DNA from 2 places in the Promicromonospora sp. NPDC052451 genome. Region 1 is predicted to be linked to the other one. Evidence: riboswitches for the same ligand, from Rfam matches in the RefSeq annotation. Region 1 holds a riboswitch; the other holds the start of a gene.

Region 1 (7,648 bases):
CGAGGACGCGCTCGCCGTCGTGCTGGCGCACCTGGCCGCGCCCGGCGTCCTGGCCGACGGCGCGGTGGTGGTCGTGGAGCGGTCGACCCGCACGCCGGAACCGGCCTGGCCCGACGGCCTGGAGCGGTTCGCCCGCAAGGACTACGGCGAGACGGTCGTGTACTACGCGGAGCCGGAGGTCCCGGACGCCGGCCCCGCGGATCCGTCGGATAGCGTGAGCGCGTGACCACCGTCGTCTGCCCCGGGTCCTTCGACCCCATCACCCTCGGCCACCTCGACGTGGTGCGCCGCGCCGCCACGATGTTCGACGACGTCGTGGTCGGCATCGCGAAGAACCCCGGCAAGTCCGGGCTGCTGGACCTGGAGACGCGCGCCTCGCTCGTGCGCGCCGCCGTGCACGGCGCAGCGCAGACGGACCCGGCGATGGCGCGGGTGCGGGTCGCCGTCGTGCCCGGACTGCTGGTCGACTTCTGCCGGGAGGCCGGAGCGGTCGCCGTGGTCAAGGGGCTGCGCGGCGGCGCGGACTTCGACGCCGAGCAGCCGATGGCCCTGATGAACCGGCACCTGTCCGGTGTGGAGACGATCTTCCTGCCGGGTGACCAGCGGTACGCGCACATCGCGTCGTCGCTGGTGAAGGACATCGTGCGGCACGGCGGACCGGTCGACGACCTGGTGCCCGCCGGGGTCGCCGAGGCGCTGCGCACCGCGCTGGCCCGCCCGCCCGCCGGGTCGTGAGCCCCCTCACGCCGTCCGCCGTGCGTGGCGCTCGCGTGATGTCGTAGGATTGGCTTTTGGTCCTTGGCGTGCGATCGTGCGCCGGCCCACCCCCTTCCTCGTCCACCCGGACAACCGTCTTCCTCGGAGCCTGCCATTTCCCGCGAACCGAACTCGCCGCTCGTGCTCGACACGCACGAGCTGTCTCGGCGTCCCGGAACGTCACGGACGCACACCGCGACCGTGCAGGCACCTGCCGACCTCGGCACCGCCGTGATCGGCATCCCGGAGGGTTCCGACCTGGAGCTGGACCTCCGGCTCGAGGCCGTGATGGAGGGCGTCCTGGTCTCCGGGACGGTCCGCGGCACGGTCCAGGGGGAGTGCAGCCGCTGCCTCGACCCGATCTCGTACGAGACCGTCGTCGACGTCACCGAGCTGTTCGCCTACCCCGAGAAGGCCGCCGCGTCGGCCGAGGCGGGGGACGACGAGGTCCAGGACGAGGAGTCCGTCCTGGAGGACGATCTGGCCGACCTGGAGCCTCCGCTTCGGGATTCGGTCGTCACTGCACTACCATTTCAACCGTTGTGCCGGGAGGACTGCCCGGGCCTGTGCTCCGAGTGCGGAGCGCGTCTGGCCGACGACCCCGGTCATCACCATGACGTAGTCGACCCTCGTTGGTCGGCGCTGCAGAGCATGCTCGAATCTACGAGCGTGTCGGACGAGACGAAAGAGAGCTAGCCGTGGCTGTTCCGAAGCGCAAGATGTCGCGCAGCAACACCCGTGCGCGTCGCTCGCAGTGGAAGACCACCGCAGCGACCCTCACCACCTGCCCGCAGTGCCAGGGCAACAAGCTGCCGCACACCGCGTGCCCCACGTGCGGCACCTACAAGGGTCGCACCTACCGCGACGCCCTGAAGACCGTTCACGCGGGCTGACGTGGCCAAGGGCGGGACGTCGCCGGCACGGCCGGAACCTACCGCGCTGCTCGAGAAGCTCGGGGTCCATCTGGACCCCGAGCTTCTTGTGCTGGCACTGACCCACCGGTCGTTCGCGCACGAGGCCGGGGGCATCCCCACGAACGAACGCCTGGAGTTCCTGGGCGACACCGTGCTGGGGCTCGTGGTCACCGAGGCGCTCTACCGGCGTCACCCGGACCTCTCCGAGGGCGATCTGGCGCGCATGCGGGCGGCGACGGTGTCGCAGCGCGCGCTGGCCGCCGTCGCGCGCACCCTGGGCCTGGGCAAGTACGTGCTGCTCGGCAAGGGTGAGATCCGCACGCGCGGCTTCGAGAAGGACTCGATCCTGTCCGACACGGTCGAGGCCCTGATCGGTGCCACCTACCTGTCGCACGGCCTGGAGACGTCGCGCGCGCTCGTGCACCGGCTCGTGGACGCGACGCTCGACGTCGCGGCGGGCCTGGGCGCCGGGCTGGACTGGAAGACGTCGCTCCAGGAGGCGTCCGCCGAGCGCGGCCTCGGCGCACCGGAGTACGTCGCCACGTTCGAGGGACCCGAGCACGCCCGGATCTTCCACTCGACCGTCGTGATCGACGGGGTCACCTACGGCTCCGGTTCCGGGTCCGCGAAGAAGCACGCGGAGCAGGGTGCCGCCGAGGAGACCTACCGGGCGCTCCTCCAGAAGTTCCCCCTCCCGGGGTCCGGGGACACGTCCGGCAGCAAGGCGTCGGCCGCCGGTGCCTGAGCTTCCCGAGGTCGAGACCGTCCGGGACGGCCTCGACCGCCTGGTGGTCGGCGCCGTCGTGCGCGACGTCGAGGTGTTCCGCGAGTACAGCGTGCGCCGGCACGACGGCGGCCCCGGCTCGTTCCGCGACCAGCTCGTGGGCCGGCGCCTGGCGGCAGCGGTGCGCCGCGGCAAGTTCCTGTGGCTGCCGCTGGAGCTCCCCGGGCCGGGGGACCGTGCGGCCGGGCCGGGGGACCGTGCGGCCGGGCCGAGCATCCAGGCGAGCGCCCCGCCCGGCGCCGGGCGTGCGCTGCCGAACACGCTGCAGACCGCGCTGCCGGCCGCTGCACTGCTGGCGCACCTGGGCATGTCGGGTCAGCTCCTCGTGCGCGGGGCGACGACCGGCGACCCCACGCCGGGCGACGGCGCCGTGGGCCCGGACGGCGCCACACCCGCTGACGACTGGCGGCACCCGCACCTGCGCGTCCGCCTGCACCTGACCGGCGCGCCGTCCGGTGCGCGCTACCTCGACTTCGTCGACCAGCGCACGTTCGGGCACCTGAGCGTCCAGGATCTCGTGCCGGACGGAGCGGCCTCGCCCGTCGCCTCGGCTGTCGCCTCGCCCGTCGTTTCGCCCGTCGCCTCGGCTGTCGCCTCGCCCGTCGCTTCGCCCGTCGCCTCGGCTGTCGCCTCGCCCGTGGCCGCAGCGTCTGCCCTGCCCGCTGCGTCGATCACATCCGCCCCGGCCGGTCACGGTTCGGACCTCCCGCTGCTCCCGGAGCCCGTGGCGCACATCGCCCGCGACCTGCTGGACCCGAACCTCGACCTGGACAGCCTGGTCCGGCGGGTGCGCCGGCGTCGGACACAGATCAAGCGCGCGCTCCTGGACCAGACGGTCGTGTCCGGCGTGGGCAACATCTACGCCGACGAGGCGCTGTGGCGCGCACAGGTGCACTGGGCGCGTGCGACCGACCGGCTCCGGGCCGCGGACGTGCGCCGGGTGCTGGATGCTGCGGCCGAGGTGATGCGCGAGGCGCTGGCCCAGGGCGGCACGAGCTTCGACGACCTGTACGTCAACGTCAACGGGCAGTCCGGTTACTTCGACCGGTCGCTGGCCGTGTACGGCCGGGAGAACGAGGAGTGCCGCCGCTGCGGCGCGCTGATCCGCCGTGACCCGTTCATGAACCGGTCGTCGTTCACGTGCCCCGTCTGCCAGCCCCGCCCGCGCACGCCGAGATGACGCCAGAACGCGCAGAGACGGCGAGATGACGCCCGAACGCAGAGAGTGCGCTTCTACCCAGCGATTGTGCCCAGAATCATTGCCGTTTTTGGGCCTAATCGCTGGGTAGAAGCGCACCTCCTGCCACACCCGCCCGGCCGGGAGCGTCGAGCGCGCCGGACTCGGCCGGGAGTGTCGAGCGCATCCGCCCGGGCCCGCCGCCCCGAGGCCTCGGGTCCGCTCCGTCGCCGCGGGCCCGCCGACGCCACGGCCCCCGCCCCGTCACCTCGCCCCCCCGCCCTGTCGAGCCACCCCGCGCTATCGCGCCGTCACGTTGCGGATCGGGCTGCCCGCCCGCCAGGCCGTGAGCTGGTCGGCCAGGAACTGGGCCGCTCGCCGGGGGCGCCCGCCCGCCACGTGCGGGGTGAGGATCAGGTTCGGCACGTCCCACAGCGGCGAGTCCGCGGGCAGCGGCTCGGTCTCCATGACGTCCAGGGCAGCGCCGGCGAGCCGCCCGGAGCGCAGCGCGTTCTCCAGGGCGGCCTCGTCGACGGTCGCGCCCCGGCCCACGTTCACGAACCGCGCGGTCGGCGGGAGCAGGCCCAGCAGGCGGGCGTCGAGGATGTGCCGGGTGGAGGGCAGCGCCGGCAGCAGCGAGACCAGCAGGTCGGTCTCGGCGAGCTGTGCCTCCAGGCCGTCCGCGCCCACCACCGGGTACCCGGCGCGCTCACCGGCACGGGAGGCGACGCCGGTGACCTGGGCACCGAGCGCGGTCAGCAGCGGGGCGAGCCGCAGGGCGATCGAGCCGAAGCCCCAGATCGTCACCCGTGCCTCGTCGAGCGTGTACTCGCGGCCGGTGACCGGGTCGGCCTGGGCGAACGTGATCTCCTTGGCCCAGCGGTGCTCCTGCTGGGCGGCGAGCGAGACGTCGATGCGGCGCACGGTGGCCAGGATCAGGGCGAGGGCGTGCTCGGCCACGGTGTCGTCGTGCAGCGACTGGCCCGAGGAGACGACGACGTCGGGCGCGAACCCGGCGCGGAGCACGACGTCCGGCCCCGCGGTCAGGGTCTGCACCCAGCGCACGCGGGTGAGCCGGCGGGCGGCGTCGGCGACGACCTTCGGCGGGCTGGACCAGGTGACCAGCACGTCGGCGTCGGTGTGCTCCTCGGGGACCGGCTCGTTCATCGCGTAGGCGACCACGCTGTCGGGGCCGCCGGGCGCGAAGGAGGCTCCGCCGTCGGGCAGGCGGGACGGGAAGTCGAGGTCGAACGGTACGTCCGGTACGAGGATCTTCACGCCGGGGACGTTACCGGACGGGCGCGGGTGTGCACCCACCACGCGGAACGCCCGCCGGGCCGGGGGACCAGGCGGGCGTTCCGGGATTGGAGGGTCAGCCCGTCACCCGGATGTAGACCGGGTTGTTCTGCCACATCTCCGTGTAGTGCACGGGGACGCCCTCCTGCTGGGCCTCGACCACCATGCCGTCGCCCGCGTAGAGGGAGACGTGGCCCGACGTCCAGACGATGTCACCGGGCTGCGCCTCGGCGGCGGAGACCTGGTAGCCCACGGTCGCCATCGAGCTCGAGCTGTGCGGGAGGTCGATCCCGAGCTGCGCGTAGACGTACTGGATGAGCCCGGAGCAGTCGAAGCCACTGGGGGAGGCTCCGCCCCACACGTAGGGCACGCCCACGTACTCGAGCGCCAGGTTGACGGCCTGCTGGCCCAGGTCGGCGGAGCTCTCCACGGCTGCTGCCGCAGCGGCCTCCGCCTCGGCCTCCGCAGCGGCTGCGGCGGCGGCTGCTTCCGCCGCGGCGGCGGCCTCGGCCTCGGCGCGGGCCTTGGCCTCTGCCTCGGCCTTGGCGCGTGCCTCGGCCTCGGCCTTCGCCTTCGCCTCGGCGATGCCTTCCTCGGTCTCGGCGTACGGGGTCACCGACACGCGGCCGCTCTCGGCCCAGAAGTCGGCGTTCTGCGTGACCTTGACCTTGGTGACCAGGTTCTCGGCCAGGCCGGCCGGGATCGTGGTGTCGACGGTGTTGCTGACCGGCGTGGCGTTCGCGAGCGTGGCCTGGGTGTGCGACTCGGCGGGCGCGGTGTGGGCGGTCTGGGTGAAGACCGAGGCCAGCATGCCGGAGGTGACGACCGCGATGGCGCCTGTGCGGGCGGCATTCTCGGCAGCGGTCTGGGTGAGTGCGGTGAAGGGGGTGAGAGCGGGGCCCTCGGCGCGGTGCCGGCCCCGGCTGGCGGGACGGTCTGCCTGGTCGTCCGCCCAGTCGTGGGTGCGGTCGGTGAGTACGGTCACCAGTGATCTCCTCGGACGCCTACGAGGTGAGCTGTCGGGTTCGGATGGGGAGTTCGATCACCCGGCCTCGTACGAGGCTTCACCCCGAGGACACTCGCGTGCCCGGCTTACCTGGTTCCCCCGCCCCTGTCACGTCGTAGCTGCTCAGGTCCGGTGACAGGGCTCGGCGTCCGGACCTGGACCTCCCCGCTTCTGGAGAGGTGAGACCGACCGTACCGGGGTCCCTGGCAAATGTCACGATTAGGTCACATACCGTCCTGTGATGGAACTCTCTTGGCAATGAGTTCCGTGTCACCATGTCCGCCATGGTCGATCCCACCACGTCCCCGCGCCTGCACTCCCGGTACGACGCCGTCGTCGTGGGCGGCGGGCACAACGGCCTCACCGCCGCGGCGTACGCCGCTCGAAGCGGACGGTCCGTTCTCGTCCTGGAGCGTGCCGACCACGTGGGCGGCGCCGCCGTCTCGGCCCGCCCCTTCGCGGGTGTCGACGCGCGCCTGTCGCGCTACTCCTACCTGGTCTCGCTGCTGCCGCGGCGCGTGGTCACCGAGCTCGGGCTGCCGATCACGCTGCGGCGGCGGCGCTGGTCCTCCTACACGCCCGTGGCCGACGGCGGCCTCCTCGTCGACACGGGGGACGACGCCGCCACGCGGGCCTCGTTCCGGAGCCTGACCGGATCCGACGCGGACTTCGAGGCATGGGGCCGCTTCTACGCGACGACCGCCGAGGTCGCCCGCCGCCTCGCGCCGACGCTCACCGAACCCCTGCTCACACGCTCGGCCGTGCGGGACCTCGTGGTCGACGGCGTGGGCGAGGAGGCCTGGCGAGCCCTCTTCGAGGAGCCGCTCGGCGCGCTGCTGCGGCGCACCTTCGCCGACGACGTGGTCCGCGGCATCGCCGCCACCGACGGCCTCATCGGCACGTTCGCCGACGTCGACGAGGCGTCCCTGCGCCAGAACCGGTGCTTCCTGTATCACGTGATCGGCAACGGGACCGGCGACTGGGACGTGCCGGTGGGCGGCATGGGCGCCGTCTCGGGCGCCCTGCGCGATGCCGCCGTGTCCGCCGGCGCCACGATCGTCACCTCGGCGACGGTCACCGCCGTCGACCCCGGGGCCACCGGCGTGGAGGTCACCTGGACCGACGCCGACGGGCGCACCCGGGGCGTGACCGCCGGACACCTGCTCGCCGGGTGTGCGCCGGCCGAGCTCGACCGGCTCCTGGCTGCCGCCGGCCGGGGCCCGGCCGACGGGCGGGACGCGGTGGGGGCCACCACGTCCCCGGCGCACCCCGAGGGCGCGCAGCTCAAGGTGAACATGCTGCTCGACCGGCTGCCTCGCCTGCGCGACGGCGTGGACCCGGTCGCGGCGTTCAGCGGCACGCTGCACGTCAACGAGTCCCTCACCCAGCTCCAGGCGGCGTACGCGCAGGCCGCCGCAGGCCGGGTGCCCGACCTGCCGCCGAGCGAGATCTACTGCCACACGCTGTCCGACCGGTCGATCCTCGGCCCGGACCTGGCCGCGACCGAGGCGCAGACCATCACGCTGTTCGGGCTGCACATGCCCGCCCGGCTCTTCCGCGCCGATCCCGACGGGGCCCGCGAGCGGGCCCTCGCTGCCACCCTCGCCTCGCTGAACTCGGTGCTGGCCGAACCGGTCGAGGACGTCCTGGCGCACGACGCCGACGGCGCGCCCTGCCTGGAGGTGCGCACCCCGGTGGACCTGGAGGGCGACGTC
Region 2 (7,648 bases), on a different contig from region 1:
CCTGCCGGCCGAGAACGCCGCGATCCGCCGGGGCGAGCACCCGGCCGTCTTCACCGAGGCGAACATCGCCACCCAGGCGGCGTCGATCCGGCGCTACGGCGTCTCGTTCGACTGGACCCGGCGGCTGCACACGCACGAGCCGGCGTACTACCGGTGGACGCAGTGGCTGTTCGCCCGCCTGTACGAGCGTGGCCTGGCCTACCGGGCCGAGGCGGAGGTGAACTGGTGCCCGGGCGACCGCACGGTCCTGGCCAACGAGCAGGTGGTCGACGGGATGTGCGAGCGCTGCGGCGCCGCGGTGGTGGCGCGCAGCCTGACGCAGTGGTTCTTCCGCACCACCGCCTACGCGGACCGGCTGCTGGACGACATGACCCTGCTGGAGGACGGCTGGCCCGCGCACGTGCTGACCATGCAGCGGAACTGGATCGTCCGGAAGCACGGTGCCGACGGGCCGACCTACCGTCTGCACGACTGGCTGGTCTCACGGCAGCGCTACTGGGGTGCGCCCGTCCCGGTGGTGCACTGCCCGGACTGCGGCGAGGTGCTGGTGCCCGACGACCAGCTCCCCGTCGAGCTGCCCCACCTGGAGGGCGGCGAGCTGGTGCCCGGGGACGTCTCGCCCCTGGCCGGCGCGCGGGACTGGGTACGGACCACGTGCCCGCGCTGCGGCGGCCCGGCCGAGCGGGACACCGACACCATGGACACGTTCGTGGACTCGTCCTGGTACTTCCTGCGCTACCTGTCGCCCGGGTACGACGCCGGGCCGTTCCGCCCCGAGGACGCCGCTCGCTGGATGCCCGCCGCGCTGTACGTGGGCGGCGTCGAGCACGCCACCATGCACCTGCTGTACGCGCGGTTCGTCACCAAGGTCCTGTACGACATGGGCCTGGTGCCGTCGCCCGAGCCGTATGCCCGCCTGCTGAACCAGGGGCAGGTGATCAACCACGGCCGGGCGATGAGCAAGTCGCTGGGCAACGGCGTGGACCTGGCGGCCGAGCTGGACCGGTACGGGGTGGACGCCGTCCGGCTGGCGATCCTGTTCGCCGGACCGCCGGAGGACGACGTCGACTGGGCGGACGTGTCGCCCGACGCGATGCGGAGGTTCCTGGCCCGGGTGCAGCGGCTGGCGGACGCCGGCCCGCCCGCAGCGGTCGACGCCCGTGGGGCCGCGCCGTCGCACCTGCGACGGGCCGTGCACCGCGCCGTGCACGACGTCGACGAGCTGGTCGAGGCAGGCCGGCTCAACGTCGCCGTCGCGCGGCTGATGGAGCTGGTGGGCCAGGTGCGCCGGGGGCCGGTCGCCGGGCCGGAGCGCGACGAGGCGGTCGCCGCGGTCGCCGTCCTGCTGAGCCTGTTCGCGCCGCACGCGGCGCAGGAGCTGTGGGAACGACTGGGCCGCACGACGCCGGTCGCGGCGCAGCCGTGGCCGGAGGTCGACCCGGCGCTGCTGGTGGTGTCCGAGGTCGAGGCGGTGGTCCAGGTGGACGGGAGGGTGCGCGACCGGCTGACCGTGGCCGCCGACGTGACGGCCGAGGACCTGGAGCGGGCCGTGCTGGGCCGGCCGGCCGTGGTCCGGGCCCTGGGGGACCGGGTGGTGCGACGGGTCGTGGTGCGACCGCCGCACCTGGTCAACGTGGTGCGGGGGTAGCGGCGTCGCCGTCCTCGTCGAGCCGCGCGCGGACGGCGCGCAGCTCGGCGAGGATCTCGCGGTTCTGTGCCGCGAGGGCGTCCAGGCGCTCGTCCTTCTGCAGGTCGTCCTCGCGCTCCTCCTCCGACATCTCCTCCATGCCGTTGACGATCACGGCGATGAAGAGGTTCAGCACCGCGAAGCTGACCACCAGGATGTAGAGCACGAAGAAGATCCACGCTGACGGGTGGGTCTCCATCACGACGCGTGCGATGTCGGGCCAGGCCTCACCGGTCATGGCCTGGAACAGCGTGAAGAGCGTGGTCCAGAGGTTGCCGAAGTACTCCGGCGCGGCCTCGCCGAACAGCCCGGTCGCGATGACGGCGGACACGTACATCACCAGCACGAGCAGCGCCCCGACGGCGCCCATGCCCGGCACCGCCCGCAGCATGCCGTCGACCACGCGCCGCAGCGCCGGCACGGCCGTGACCACTCGCAGCACCCGCAGCACCCGCAGGGCACGCAGCGCGGACAGCGACTCGGTGGCCGGCAGCAGCGCGACGCCGACCACGACGAGGTCGAACACGTTCCACGGGTCGCGGAAGAACCGCCGTCCCGTGGCGACCAGCCGCAGCGCCAGCTCGACCACGAAGAACGCGAGCATGGCGTGGTCGATCCCGCGCAGCACCTCGAACGCCGTGCCGGTCACCATCGTCTCGGCGCCGAGCACCAGGGCGTTGGCCAGGATCACGCCGAGCACCAGCCGGGTGAACCACCGCTGCTCGAGGAACGCCCTGAGCGCGTCCCGCCAGGTCCGCCGCCCGGCCGACGCGCTGATCTCCCGGTTCATCCGTCGTCATCTCCTCGTGTGCCCGGAGCCCCCTGCCCCGGCCTTGCCCGCCGCGTGCCCGGCCGAACTATAGCCGCTGACGTATCGCGACCTGGTGCGCGTAATGTCCCGATATAGACCTGATTCGGCGGGTCCGGTGGCAAGTCGGCGGGATCAGTGCTGAGGTAGTCGCACGTAAGCCATACCACTCTGGAGGAAAACGCCATGGGCTTCTGGGCCTTTCTCATCCTCGGCCTGATCGCGGGCGTCATCGCCCGAATCATCCTCCCGGGCAAGCAGCCGGGCGGTTTCTGGGTCACGCTGCTGCTCGGCGTGCTCGGCGCCATGCTGGGCGGCTGGCTCGGTGGGCTCATCTTCAACATCAGCTTCGACGCGTTCTGGTCGTGGCAGAGCTGGCTGTTCTCGGTGATCGGCGCGATCATCGTGATCCTGATCGTCCAGGCGATCTTCGGTCGGCGTCAGAACGCTTGATCGCAGGACTTCGCACCGCGACGCACCGCGGCCGCGCCGGCACCGTCGTCCTCCTGGCGACGCTGATCGGCGCGGCCGCCGTCGCATGCACGTCCGGCGGCCCCGGGCCGTCGTCCACCCGGGGCCCTGTACCCGACGACGTGGTCGGGCACCTCGGCGTCGCGGTGGCGCAGGGGCGTGAGCAGTACGCGACGCGGGAGATCCGGCTCGAGGTCACCAACGACTCCGACGAGACCCTGACGCTGCTGTCCGGGGCGTTGCGTGCCGACGGCTTCGGGCCGTCCCACCCCACGAAGGAGGGGCGCACGCTGGTGCTGCGTCCCGGGACGACGCGCGCCGTCTACGTCGGGCTGGGCGAGGCGCGCTGCACGGATCCGGCGAGCACGCCCGCGCCGGCCGGCTCACCGCGGCCGGAGCCGTCCCCCACGGCAAGCAGGACGCCGTCCGCCACGATCACGCTCGCCCTCGGCGAGGGGGACGACGCGGGACCGCCCACCGAGGTCGTCGTCGACGACGTGGGCGACCCCGTGGGCCACCTGGCGCGCAACCACGAGGCGGACTGCGCGGTGGCCGCCGTGGCGGCGGGCGTGCGCCTCGCCGTCGACGACGAGGTGCGCGTCGAGACCCGTGACGGGGAGCTGACCGCCCTGGTCACCCTCCGGATCGAGCCGGTCGACGGCGGTCCCGCGGTCACCGTCGACCGGATCGCGGGCACCACCCTGATGAGCAACCCCGACCCGGCGGACGGCGCCTCCGGCTGGGTGGGACGCGACCTGGCGGGGCAGCGGTCGGGCGCCGTCGTGCTCGCCGTCGTCCCCGCGCGCTGCGACGTGCACGCCGTGGCCGAGGACAAGCGCGGCACGTTCCTTCCCGTGTCGGCCAGCGTCGACGGCGTCCCGCAGCGCACGGTCTACGTGCCGATGCCGGACGCCGCGCGCTCCGCCTTCTACGACTTCGTCGGGGAGCACTGCGCCTGGCCCGGATGAGCCGGCCCGCCGGTGTGGCGGTGCGGGAACGCGTGAGGCGCCGCCTCCGGCACCGGGCGGGGACCCGGTACGGAGGCGGCGCCTCACGAGCGGTGCGTCAGACGACGCGGATGAAGGTCGGGCTGTTCTGCCACATCTCGGTGTAGCGGACCGGCATGCCGGCGGCCCAGGCCTCGATGATCATGCCGTCGCCCGCGTAGAGGGCCACGTGTCCGGGCGTCCAGACGATGTCGCCGGGCTCCGGGTAGGTGACCTGGTAGCCGGAGCCGAGCAGCGCGCCGGACTGGTGCGGCAGCGAGACGCCGAGCTGCGCGTACACGTACTGGATGAGGCCCGAGCAGTCGAAGCCCGCGGACGGCGAGGCGCCGCCCAGGACGTACGTGATGCCCAGGTAGTTGAAGGCGATGTTGACGGCCTGCGTGCCGACCGGGACCGGGTCCGGCGCGTCGACGGAGACGACGGCGGGGCCCTCGCCCTTCTCGCCGTCGGCACCCAGGGCTTCCATCTCGATCGGCATCTTCGCGTCGGCCGGGACGGTCACGGTGGGGGCTGCGGCCACGGCCTGCTTGGCCACGGCGGTGAGGGACTGCAGGTCGGTCGAGTTCAGCTTGGCCGTCTTGACGTCCGTCTTCAGGTCCATCGCGGGCGCCGCGTGCGCGGTGGTGGCGATGGTCGAGATGAGGACGCCGCCGGCGGCGGCGGCGATGGCGCCACGGCGGGCAACGGTGCCGGCATTCTCGGTGGCGGTACGAGCGAGGATGGTCAGCGGTGTCTGAGCGGGCCGGCTGTCACGATGCCGGCCGCGGGTGGAGTTCGTCACCTAAGGTCTCCTGTACCGCCTGCGAGGTCAGCTGTCGGATTCGGGTGAGGAGTGCACACCCGGCCGCACGGCTACTGGGGGGTTTCCGTCCGGCTTCACCCCGAGGGCGACGATGGTGCTGTCGCCCGGAAGTGGGTCCCCCGCTCCTGTCTCGACGTCTGGTCATGAGCCGGTGACAGGATTCGGCGCCCGGCTCACGGCTCCACCGATGCGGTGGAGCAGAAGTCAAAGTACACACGTTCACCGAAAAAGTCACGATCGGGTTACGCATTACGGTCTGACCCAACGAAGGCGCAGATTTACGCCGTTTCGGTCTTCCTGCGTTATGACCGACATCACATAGATCCGCTACGGTTCGGCGGCATGGGCGACAGCGAGCATCGGATCTCCGCCTGGTGGGTCGTTCCCCTCAGCGCACTCGCCTGGTGGGCCGGAGGTTTCCTGCCGTGGATCGTGCAGGTCTCCTACCAGGTCACAGGCCTGGCCGAGGGTGTGGCGCCCGGGCCGGCCGGCTTTCTGCCGCTTCCGTTCGAGGGCGACGACGGCGTGGTCGGCCTGGTCGTCATGGCCCTGATGGGCGGGCTCCTCGCGGGTGTCACCGCGCGTGTCCCGGCGTCCGCCGGCGCGGGTGCGGGCGCCGCGATCACCGGCACCCTGCTCGCCATGGGGGCCGCGGGCAGCGCCTCCTGGTGGCTCGTCACCCGCGAGGGCCTGCCCGACGACGACGCACCGCTCGGGATGCTCGTCGTCACCGGCGTGGCCGGTGTCGTGGGCCTCGGTGCGGGGCTGCCGGCAGGGCTCGGTCCCGGCCCCCTGCGCGGCCTCGCCCTGGCGCTGCCGGTGGTGCTCCTCGACGCGTGGGTGTGGGGCTTCGTCCCGGGCCATCCGGTGTCGCCGGTGGGCACGTGGTGGATCCTGGCCGTGGCGCTGGGAGTCGCGTTCGGTCTCGCCGTGGACAGCCGTCCCATCGAGCTGCTGGGGTGGCTGCCCACCGCCGGTGCCGTCTGGGTGCTGCAGGCGGCCGGGCCGGCCCTCCTGGCCGTGCAGGAGAACATCTGGCCGGGCTCGCCGCTGACCGAGGACCCGCTGCTGGCCGTGCGCATCGTCTGGCGTGAGATCGCACCGGCGGCGATCGACTCCGAGGGGCACCAGCTCGGCGCCTGGGTGGTCGCCCTGCTGCTGGGGGCGGCCGTCGCGGCACTGAGGCTGTCCCGGGAGGCGTCGGACGAGGCCGAGCTCACGGAGGCCTGGGCCTGACGTCGACGCCGCGGCGGTCCCGGCCGCTACTGATTGCGATTGGGTAAATTTCACCCGCGGTGCCCGAACTGCCCTGTTCTATCCCGGTCTGCTGGCCCTAGGTTTGCCCCAGTTCAGGGGCAAACCAGTCCCTGTGCGAACAATGGGGGCATACATGAACAGGAAGTCACTCGTCGGCGCCGCCACCTCCGCGGCACTGGCCGTGGCGGCGCTGGTCGCCATGGCGCCGGGTGCGCAGGCCGCCACCAACGACCCGTTGCGGGACAAGCAGTGGGGCCTGGACCAGATCAACGCGGAGGCCGCCTGGCCCGTCTCCACCGGCAAGGGCGCGGTGGTGGCGGTGGTCGACACCGGGGTCGACCTCAGGCAGCCCGACCTTGCCGGGCAGCTCCTGCCCGGCGCCACCTTCACCGGCTGCGCCGACGTCCGCCCCTGCGGGAACGGGGACTACCGGGGACCGGACGGGAAGAACGACGGGGACGAGCACGGGACGCACGTGGCGGGCATCGTCGCCGCCGCGGCGAACAACGGGATCGGCGTCGCCGGCGTGGCGCCGGGCGCCAAGGTCCTCCCGGTCAAGGTGCTCGAGGCGGGTTCCGGCTCGTCCCAGGACATCGCGGACGGCATCCGCTGGGCCGCGGACCACGGCGCCGACGTCATCAACCTCTCGCTGGGCACCGCGCCGGGCGGGCAGCTGCTGACGATCCTGGGCGTCGACACCCTGATGCGCGACGCCATCGCGTACGCGCGCCAGCAGGGTGCGCTCACGGTGGCGGCGGCCGGCAACTCGTCGACCCCGCTCTGCAGCGACCCCGCGTTCACCAGCGTCGCACTCTGCGTCGGGGCCACGGACTCGGCCCGTGTGCACTCCTACTACTCGGAGCTCCCGATCAAGCTCGACCTGAAGAGCGTCTCGGCCCCGGGTGGCTCGGGCGGTCTCACGGGATGCGACGGCGACGTGTGGTCGACGGTGCCGGTGGGCACGGGGTCGAGCACGTGCGGTGCGGGCAGCTACGACTCGTACGCGGGCACGTCGATGGCGACGCCGCACGTGGCGGGTGTCGCGGCGCTGCTGTACGGCCAGGGCCGGAGCATGCACGAGGTCGAGAGCGCCATCCTGTACACCTCGCGCGACCCGCTCCTGGGGCTGGTCGGTGTGTGGACGCCGCTGTACGGCTACGGCATCGTCGATGCGGCGGCCGCCGTCGCGTACTGACGCGCACCGGTCGTGTCAGACGCCCAGGTCCCGCGCGGGACCTGGGCGTCTGACATCACCGGGGGGTCGGTCAGTAGGGGCGGATGTAGACCGCGTAGTCCTGCCACTGGGCGGTGTGGCGCACGGGGGTGCCGTAGTTGGCGGCCTCGACCACCATGCCGTCGCCCGCGTAGAGCGAGACGTGGCCCTGGGTCCACACGATGTCGCCGGGGATGGGTGAGGCGACCTGGTAGCCCGCCGAGACCATCGAGGACGAGGAGTGCGGCAGCTCGACGCCGAGCTGCGCGTACACGTACTTGATCAGGCCGGAGCAGTCGAACCCGGAGGAGGGCGACTCGCCGCCGTACGTGTAGGCGATGCCGATGTACTGCAGGGCGATCGCGACGGCCTGGGCGCCGATGGAGCCGTCGGACGCGTAGTC

Evidence for each region. A riboswitch is a leader RNA that binds a small molecule or an ion and turns the genes downstream of it on or off. The one in region 1 is predicted to bind cyclic di-AMP.
Region 2: another riboswitch for cyclic di-AMP. It lies ahead of ACIG47_RS01410 (C40 family peptidase); the one in region 1 lies ahead of ACIG47_RS12890 (C40 family peptidase).

What each region holds. Positions count from the first base shown of each region.
Region 1 covers NZ_JBIUAP010000006.1:218,107-225,754, reverse strand. The annotation lists gene rsmD (16S rRNA (guanine(966)-N(2))-methyltransferase RsmD) at 1-226, shown strand, start outside; gene coaD (pantetheine-phosphate adenylyltransferase) at 223-735, shown strand; gene ACIG47_RS12915 (YceD family protein) at 898-1,452, shown strand; gene rpmF (50S ribosomal protein L32) at 1,455-1,649, shown strand; gene rnc (ribonuclease III) at 1,651-2,415, shown strand; gene ACIG47_RS12900 (DNA-formamidopyrimidine glycosylase family protein) at 2,408-3,634, shown strand; gene ACIG47_RS12895 (NAD(P)-dependent oxidoreductase) at 3,932-4,909, opposite strand; gene ACIG47_RS12890 (C40 family peptidase) at 5,004-5,912, opposite strand; cyclic di-AMP (ydaO/yuaA leader) riboswitch at 5,913-6,091, opposite strand; gene ACIG47_RS12885 (phytoene desaturase family protein) at 6,218-7,648, shown strand, end outside.
Region 2 covers NZ_JBIUAP010000001.1:320,277-327,924, forward strand. The annotation lists gene ACIG47_RS01390 (class I tRNA ligase family protein) at 1-1,648, shown strand, start outside; gene ACIG47_RS01395 (ion transporter) at 1,629-2,477, opposite strand; gene ACIG47_RS01400 (GlsB/YeaQ/YmgE family stress response membrane protein) at 2,682-2,948, shown strand; gene ACIG47_RS01405 (hypothetical protein) at 2,945-3,934, shown strand; gene ACIG47_RS01410 (C40 family peptidase) at 4,032-4,754, opposite strand; cyclic di-AMP (ydaO/yuaA leader) riboswitch at 4,756-4,952, opposite strand; gene ACIG47_RS01415 (hypothetical protein) at 5,118-6,011, shown strand; gene ACIG47_RS01420 (S8 family serine peptidase) at 6,166-7,227, shown strand; gene ACIG47_RS01425 (C40 family peptidase) at 7,298-7,648, opposite strand, start outside.